DNA from 2 places in the Arthrobacter vasquezii genome. Region 1 is predicted to be linked to the other one. Evidence: riboswitches for the same ligand, from Rfam matches in the RefSeq annotation. Region 1 holds a riboswitch; the other holds the start of a gene.
What was found. Region 1 has a riboswitch for glycine ahead of gcvP (aminomethyl-transferring glycine dehydrogenase). Riboswitches for the same ligand answer to the same signal wherever they lie in the genome.

Region 1 (4,420 bases):
GCGCAGGCCAGCTATGCGGGCGTGAGCATGCGTCGACTGAACCGGCCAGGCATGCAGCGCGTTCGAGCTACGGACAACCAGGTCATCCGTATACAGAGCCGTACCGGTGACGTGGGCTGCGGCGCTTTCGTGGGATACGGGGACACCGACCACGGGGTTTACTGGGCGATCCGACAGCGACTTCACTTGGCCACCTCCAGATCTTCAGCGTTCTCAGCATGGAATCTCAGCAGCGCCTGCCTCAGCATCGCCGAGCGGTACAGCGAGCTGGCCCGCATGTCATCGATCGGCGTTCCTTCACCCGCCATGACGACGGCGGCGGCGGCCACCGTGTCCGACGTCCAGGGTTGACCGACGAGCGCCTCTTCCGTCGCGAGAGCGCGGATTGGCGTCGCTGCCACACCGCCGAGTCCGATGCGCACGGAGCTTACGACGCCGCCGTTGAGTTGCAGTGCGATGGCCACGGACACACTTGAGATGTCGTCGAAGCGCCGCTTGGCGATCTTGTAAAACGCGGTGCTTTCGGCGAGCGGCAACGGGATGCGAATAGCGCGGAGCATTTCGTGCGGCTGACGAACACTCTGGCGGTAGCCGGTGTAGTACTCGGACAACGGAACTTCGCGCTCTCCGTCTGTGGAGGAGAGGACAATTCTTGCGTCGAGCGCCAGGAAAACCGGCGCAGAGTCGCCGATGGGCGAACCCGTGGAGAGGTTCCCACCGAACGTCGCGGCGTTACGGATCAGCCGGGAGGCGAACTGCGGGAAAAGGTAACCCAACAGCGGGACGCGGCCGTCGAGCGCCCGCTCGACTTCAGAGAGTGTCAGCGCGGCGCCGATCTCGATGGAATCGGCGTCGAACGTCAGCGCCCGAAGTTCCTCCAGCCGATCAATCGCGAGGACCAGCGGCGGGCGGGAATGCCGCAGATTAACCTCAACGCCGAGGTCGGTCGCTCCCGCAACCAGCTTCACGTCCGAGTTCTCGCGCAATGTCTGGTGGACCTCATCGAGCGACTGCGGACGGATAAACTCCGATTCACCGCTGACACGGGTGTGCTGCGGCGCGGGGGCGGGCCGGTTCTGCCGTTCGAGCAGCGGATCCGAGCCCGAAGGTGTTTCGAGCGCGTAAGCAGCGTCGCGGATCGGCCGGTAGCCGGTGCAGCGGCACAGGTTCCCGCTGAGCGCATGGAGGTCAAACCCGTTGGGGCCGCATTCGTGGTCGGTTGCATGCTCTTCACCGACGACGGCGGTTCCTGTCTCCTTGTCTTCCTGCGCCGGCGAGCGCTCCGGTCGGTAATATTCAGCAGCCATCGAGCAGACAAATCCCGGGGTGCAGTAGCCACACTGCGAGCCGCCGCGCTCCGCCATCTCGCGCTGCACGGGGTGGAGGTCCTCCGGCGTGCAGGCATCAGAGACGTTTCCGAGACCCTCGGCGGTGATGATTTCCTGGCCGTCGAAGGCGAGGGCCGGTGGGAGACACGCATTGACCGAGGTCCATCGGCTGCGGTCGGCTCCGTCCGGGCGGGCTACGAGGACGGCGCAGGCACCGCATTCCCCTTCAGCACATCCTTCTTTTGACCCTGTCAGGCCTTCATCCCGCAACCAGTCGAGTAATCGAGTGTGGGGGTTTGTTCCGCTGCAGTCCCGGACTTTGCCGTTGACGGTTACCTTGATTCCGTCCATCATTCACGCTCCCGTACGAACCGGACCGACGCGCCAACCGAACTGTCTGAAGCGTGTCAAACTGTTCGTTACGTAGTTTCGGTGTGACCTAGCGTACACCCACCGAGCGGAACTTCGTTTCCACCATGCGATAGAAAGGAGCAAAGTTTTGAGCACAACAAGTCCTGCTGCCGAGGAAGAGCGGCGACTTCGGTTGTTGAAGTTCAGGGAGGCAGTGGATGCGGCATCGAGCGCTAGTGCCGCTGGCCATCGATACGAGACTGCCCTCTGGGAGCGTACAGAACTGGCTGACGTAGAGAAGTCACTGAACTAGACGGACCCAGTCGTACAGGAGTTGCGTGAAGACTCAACCAACCGGTAGTCTGTGAATCGCGTCACCTGTCAGTGACGCACGCTTTCGATCCGCGGCGGGAGAGTCCTGCCGGTACGTTCAGCAGGCGCCGTAGGAGCAAATCCTCCCCAGGAATCTCTCAGGCCCACGTACCGCCGCGGCGAGGCAACTCTGGAAAGCAGTCCGGGAAACCGGGCTCACCGACGGTGCAAGTGGATCCTGAGAACATCAGGAAAAACGGAAACTCTCAGGTCCAATACAGAGCGGGGAGGAACCCAAGTCATCGTGGTGTTTTGCGCCACCTGAGTTATGGAGTTCCTCATATGACAGTCCAGTCATTCGTCCCCACGTTCGCAGACCGCCACATCGGTGCGCGTCGCCAGGACCACATCGACACGATGCTCAAGGCTGTCGGCTATGACACCGTCGACGGCCTCGTTGACAGTGCGGTTCCCGACTCCATTCGTCAGGAAAGCCCGCTCGGGCTGGACAACGCGCTCAGCGAAGTCCAGGTGCTGGCCGAACTGCGAAGGCTTGCCGGCAGGAACAAGACCGCCGTCCAGATGATCGGTCAGGGCTACTACGACACCGTCACGCCGGCAGTGATCCGCCGCAATATCCTCGAGGCGCCCGCCTGGTACACGGCCTACACGCCCTACCAGCCCGAAATCTCGCAGGGCCGGCTCGAGGCGCTGCTCAACTTCCAGACCATGGTGCAGGATCTCACTGCCCTACCGGTGGCCAACGCTTCCCTTCTCGATGAAGCCACCGCGGTGGCCGAAGCCGTGCTGCTCATGCGCCGGGCCAACAAGAACAAGGCCGTCAAGGACGGCAAAACGGTTCTCGACGCGGACTGCCTCCCCCAGACCATTGCCATCGTCCTCGGCCGCGCAGAGGCGCTCGGATTCGAGGTTGAGGTCGCTGACCTGTCGCAGGGACTCCCGGAAGGCGACATCAACGGCGTCGTCCTCCAGCAGCCGGGCGTCTCCGGCCGTGTCTGGGACCAGACCTCCGTCATCGCAGAAGCGAAGGAGCGCGGTGCGCTGGTCACGGTCGCCGCTGACCTCCTCGCACTGACGCTCATCACCCCTCCGGGTGAGCAGGGAGCGGATGTCGCCGTCGGTTCCACCCAGCGCCTCGGTGTTCCGCTGTTCTTCGGCGGACCGCACGCCGCGTACATGGCCGTGCGCGACGGCATGGAACGCACCCTCCCAGGCCGCATCGTCGGCGTCTCGAAGGACAACGCCGGTGCTACCGCCTACCGCCTGGCCCTCCAGACCCGCGAGCAGCACATCCGCCGCGAAAAGGCCACGTCGAACATCTGCACCGCGCAGGCACTGCTGGCCATCGTGTCTTCCTTCTACGCCGTCTACCACGGCCCTGATGGACTGAAGGCCATTGCGGAGAACGTCCACAGCAACACCCGTGCGCTCGCCACCACGCTGAAGGCCGCCGGCTGGGAACTGAAGAGCGACTCCTTCTTCGACACCCTCACCGTCCGCGTACCGGGCGACGCCGCCAAGGTAGTCTCCGCTGCCGAATCCCGCGGCATCAACCTGCGCCTCGTCAACGCCGACACCGTCGGCATCTCAGTCGATGAGACGACGACGCCGGAAATCCTCTCCGCCGTGTCCGCCGCCTTCGGTGCCGGCCAGGTAAGGGAAGCCGCAGGCTTCGAGCTGCCCGCCGCCGCGGTGCGCACCTCGGAATACCTTCAGCACCCGGTCTTCAACACACACCGCTCGGAGACCCAGCTGCTGCGCTACATCCGCAGGCTCTCGGACCGCGACCTCGCGCTGGACCGCACCATGATCCCGCTGGGCTCCTGCACGATGAAGCTGAACGCCACCGCTGAAATGGAGGCCATCTCCTGGCCGGAATTCGCTTCCATCCACCCCTTTGCCCCGGATTCCCAGACCGAAGGCTGGCGCGAGCTGATCGACGGACTCGAAGCCGACCTCGCTGAGATCACCGGGTACGACCAGGTCTCGATCCAGCCCAACGCCGGTTCACAGGGTGAGCTCGCCGGGTTGCTTGCTATCCGCGGTTACCACGCTTCCCGCGGCGAGGGCCAGCGCAACGTCTGCCTGATTCCTGCCTCCGCACACGGCACGAACGCTGCTTCCGCCGTTCTCGCGGGTATGAAGGTTATCGTCGTGGCCACGGCTTCGGACGGCACCATCGACCACGGGGACCTCCGGGCGAAGATCGAGGCCCACCGGGATGCACTCTCCGCGATCATGATCACCTACCCGTCCACCCACGGCGTGTACGACGCCGACGTCCGCGAAGTCTGCGATGCGGTGCACGAGGCCGGTGGACAGGTCTACGTCGACGGCGCAAACCTGAACGCGCTCGTCGGCCTCGCCCAGCCGGGCAAGTTCGGCGGCGACGTCTCCCACCTGAACCT
Region 2 (4,420 bases), on a different contig from region 1:
TCCTGGTGCTGGGCATACAGCGCTGTCTGCTTTGTCATGGCGATCCCTTAGTCCTCGAAGTCTTCGATCGGCGGGCACGAGCACACGAGGTTCCTGTCACCGTGGGCGCCGTCGATACGGCGGACCGGCGGGAAGTACTTGTCGTGGCGCAGCGTCCGCAGCGGGAATGCAGCCAGTTCCCGGGAGTAGGCCTGCGACCACTCGTCACTGATGAGCGTCTGTGCGGTATGCGGTGCCTGGCGAAGCGGACTCTCCTCCAGCTGCCATTCGCCTGTTCCGACGCGGTCGATCTCGTGTCGGATGGCGATCATCGCCTCGACAAAACGGTCCAGTTCGCGCAGGTCCTCGGACTCCGTGGGCTCCACCATCAACGTGCCCGCTACCGGGAAGCTCAGCGTCGGGGCGTGGAAGCCGTAATCGATGAGGCGCTTGGCCACGTCTTCGGCTGTCACACCGGTCTTCGCGGTAAGTGCGCGAAGGTCCAGAATGCACTCGTGCGCCACGAGTCCGTTCTCACCCGAGTAGAGCACCGGGAAGTATTCATTGAGGCGGGCGGCGACGTAGTTCGCTGCAAGGAGCGCGGACTTCGTGGCTGCCGTCAGGCCCTCGCTTCCCATCAGCGCCACATAGGCCCAGGAAATCGGCAGTACGCCTGCTGAACCGAAGCGGGAGGCGGAGATAGGGACGCCGGCTGTGTTGCTGTTGTCTACACCAGCTGCGCTATTCGCATCTCCAGGCAGGAAGGGGGCAAGGTGCTCCGCCACTGCTACCGGCCCGACACCGGGACCTCCGCCGCCGTGCGGGATGCAGAACGTCTTGTGCAGGTTCAGGTGGGAAACATCACCACCGAACTCACCCGGCTTTGCTAGCCCGACCAGCGCGTTAAGGTTTGCGCCGTCGATGTAGACCTGACCGCCCGCGCCATGCACCTGGTCGCAGACCCAGCGGACGTCCTCCTCGAAAACGCCATGCGTGGACGGGTAGGTGATCATGATCGCGGAGAGGGAATCCTTGTTCGCCTCGATCTTTGCCTGGAGATCATCGTGATCGATGTTGCCGTTTCCGGCTGTCTTGACCACAACCACCTTCATGCCGGCGAGCACAGCAGAGGCGGCGTTGGTGCCGTGTGCTGACGATGGGATGAGGCACACTGTGCGAGCCTCATCACCGCGTGAAAGATGGTACTTGCGGATGGCCAGCAGACCGGCGAGTTCACCCTGGGAGCCGGCGTTCGGCTGAATCGACACCCTGGCGTAGCCGGTGATTTCAGCGAGACGGCCCTCCAGGTCATCAATCAGCTGGCGCCAGCCCTCGGTCTGGTGCTCGGGGGCGAACGGATGGATGGTTGCGAACTCGGGCCAGGAGATCGGTTCCATCTCAACCGTGGCGTTGAGCTTCATGGTGCAGGATCCCAACGGAATCATGGTGCGGTCCAGTGCCAGGTCGCGGTCCGAGAGACCGCGCAGGTAGCGCAGCATCTGGGTCTCTGAGCGGTGGAGGGAGAACACGGGATGGGTCATATAGGACGACGTCCGTTGCAGGTCAGCAGGGATTGCAGTCTCCGCGTCGGCTGACAGATTTACCCCGAAGATCTCGGCGATGGTTTCAAGGTGAGCGTCCGTGGTGGTCTCGTCACAGGAGATGCCGACGTGATCGGCATCGACCAACCGCAGGTTGATGCCGCGCTCCTCGGCCTTGCGGACAATGCTCTCGGACTGGCCCTCGACCTTCACGAGAAGGGTGTCGAAGAAGGACTCGTGGACCGTCCCTGGAACGGCTGCAGCGAGCCGCGCCGCCTTTCCATGGACACGTTCCGCGATCGCCTTCAGCCCGTCGGGACCGTGGTAAACGGCGTACATGCTGGCAACGATCGCGAGGAGCGCCTGAGCGGTACAGATGTTCGACGTAGCCTTCTCGCGGCGGATGTGCTGCTCACGTGTTTGCAGTGCAAGCCGGTAGGCGGGTGCGCCGTCGGAATCCTTCGACACCCCAACAAGGCGGCCGGGGAGCATGCGCTCCAGGCCCTTTCGAACGGCCATGTACGCAGCGTGCGGTCCGCCGAAGAACAGCGGCACACCGAAACGCTGGGCGGAGCCGACGGCGATATCCGCGCCCTGCTCCCCCGGAGGGGTGATCAGGGTCAGCGCTAGCAGGTCCGCTGCGACCGTCACCAGGGCGCCGCCGTCGTGCGCTTTCGCGACCATGTCCGTGTGGTTGCGGAGCGTGCCGGATGTCCCGGGCTGCTGGAGGACGACGCCGTTGATGTCGCCGTCCGGCAATCCCTTTGAGAGGTCAGCGATCTCGATATCAAAGCCCAGCGCCTCAGCGCGGCCCTGCACGACGGCGATGGTCTGGGGGAGGCATTCCGCGTCCAGGATGGTTCGTCCCTTGTTCTTGCCGGAGCGACGCATCAGGAGGACGGCCTCGGCAACGGCCGATGCTTCATCGAGCAGGGAGGCGTTGGCGATGGGCAGCGCAGTGAGGTCCTGGACCATCGTCTGGAAGTTCAGCAGGGCTTCAAGACGGCCCTGGGAGATTTCCGGCTGGTAGGGCGTGTAGGCGGTGTACCAGGCGGGAGCCTCAAGCACATTGCGGCGGATGACAGGAGGGGTGACCGTGTCGTAGTAGCCCTGACCGATCATCTGCACGGCGGTCTTGTTCTTCGCGGCGATGCTGCGCAGTTCCGCCAGGACCTCCGACTCGCTCAGCGCAGACGGAATGTCCAGGCCCTCGTTGATACGGATGCTCGCCGGCACCGCAACATCGACGAGTTTGTCCAGGCTGGGGTAGCCCAGGACCTTGAGCATCTGCTCGGCGTCGTCCGAGCGGGGACCGATGTGGCGGTCGGAGAAAGTTGATTCCGTCTGGTGCGTCATGAGGAACTCCGTGAATCAGTGTGCGTGCAGGGCGCGCGGACAGGTGGGTGGGTTCCTCCCCGCTCTGTCTTGGACCTGAGAGATTCCGTGAACACAGGGTTCACCTTGCACCGTCGGTGAGCACAACCTATCTTCAGCTGCGCTACTTTCCAGAGTTGCCTTTCCGCTGCGGTGCTGGGCCTGAGAGATTCCTGGGGAGGGTTTGCTCCTACGGCGCCTGCCGGCTGTAGGTCAACGGCAGGACTCTCCCGCTGCGGGTCAAGGGCGTTTTATTACTGCGCTTTTCAGTTATGCGATCGTGATCAAGCTTACTCTTCGCTGAAATCGATCAGCAAAGGAGTGCGCTCACGATGACCTTCCCAACTGCGGCACCGGCAGCCCGAACACGTCCTTGAGTGCAAGTTTTGCCGCGTGATAACCGCCCATCCCGTGCACGCCCGGGCCGGGCGGGGTCGATGCTGAGCACAGATAGAGGCCCTTCCCCGGCATCCGCCAAGGGTGCGGCCCGAATGAGGGACGCGCCAGCAGCTGAGGGATGGTCACCGCGCCACCGCTGAAGTCACCGCCCACGTAATTGGCGTTGTACTGCTCAAGGTCAGCTGCAGTCATGACGTGTGAACGCACGACGACGTCGCGGAAGCCGGGCGCGAAACGTTCGATCTGCCGCACAATGGCCTCCGTCATGTCCCGCGTGGAACCGTTGGGCACGTGGCAGTAAGTCCACAGAACCTGCCGTCCGTGGGGTGCGCGGGAAGAATCGAACAGGGAAGGCTGCGAAACCAGCACGTACGGTTTTTCCGGATGGCGTCCGGCGGCCACGTCGGCTTCCGACGCCGCCACTTCAGCCCGGGTTCCGCCCGCATGAACTGTGCCGGCCGCTCGTACTTCCTCGTTTGCCCACGGCACCGGCCCCGAGAGGATGAAGTCAACCTTGCAGGCGCCGTCCCCGAAGCGGAACCGGTCCAGCATTGAGACGTAGCCCTGCGGGAGGCGATCGCCTGCCAGGCCGCCAACAGCACCGGGTGAGACATCGAGCAGGACTGCCTTTGCTCCGTCGAACTCGCCGACCGATTCAATCCGACGGGCAGTGTGGACGGCGCCGCCATGTGCCCGGATGTCATCCGCCATAGCGTTGACCAATGCCTGGGATCCGCCAACCGGAATGGGCCATCCCACGGCATGCGCCAACGCTCCGAGGGTGAGCCCGGCACCTGCAGCCGCGAGTGTGGGCAGGGCAGCAACGGCATGTGCGGCAACTCCGGTAAACAATGCCGCCGCCTCTTCCGTCGAGAAGCGCAGGTTCCACAGGCCAGTCCCCTGCTCGAGCGTCCTTGAACCGAGCAGGGCGGCCGCGACTGGATGCCGCGGGACCCGCAGGAACTGGTTGAGCCCGGTATCGACCACCCCATCAATGTGCTGCACGAGCGGGCGCATCAGTCGCCGCCAGGCCTGTCCGTCCTTGTCCAGACCGAGCGCCGTACGCCCAAGATCGCGGTACGCGAGTCCAGCACGGCCATTGTCCAGCGGATTGGCGTACGACAGCT

Region 2: another riboswitch for glycine. It lies ahead of gcvP (aminomethyl-transferring glycine dehydrogenase); the one in region 1 lies ahead of gcvP (aminomethyl-transferring glycine dehydrogenase).

What each region holds. Positions count from the first base shown of each region.
Region 1 is NZ_JAROKN010000005.1:75,180-79,599, forward strand. Features, by position in the region: gene xdhB (xanthine dehydrogenase molybdopterin binding subunit) at 1-186, opposite strand, end outside; gene P4U43_RS03915 (xanthine dehydrogenase small subunit) at 183-1,679, opposite strand; gene P4U43_RS03920 (hypothetical protein) at 1,828-1,992, shown strand; glycine riboswitch at 2,078-2,175, shown strand; gene gcvP (aminomethyl-transferring glycine dehydrogenase) at 2,334-4,420, shown strand, end outside.
Region 2 is NZ_JAROKN010000021.1:20,035-24,454, reverse strand. Features, by position in the region: gene gcvT (glycine cleavage system aminomethyltransferase GcvT) at 1-38, opposite strand, end outside; gene gcvP (aminomethyl-transferring glycine dehydrogenase) at 48-2,876, opposite strand; glycine riboswitch at 2,931-3,034, opposite strand; glycine riboswitch at 3,036-3,137, opposite strand; gene P4U43_RS09470 (phytoene desaturase family protein) at 3,222-4,420, opposite strand, start outside.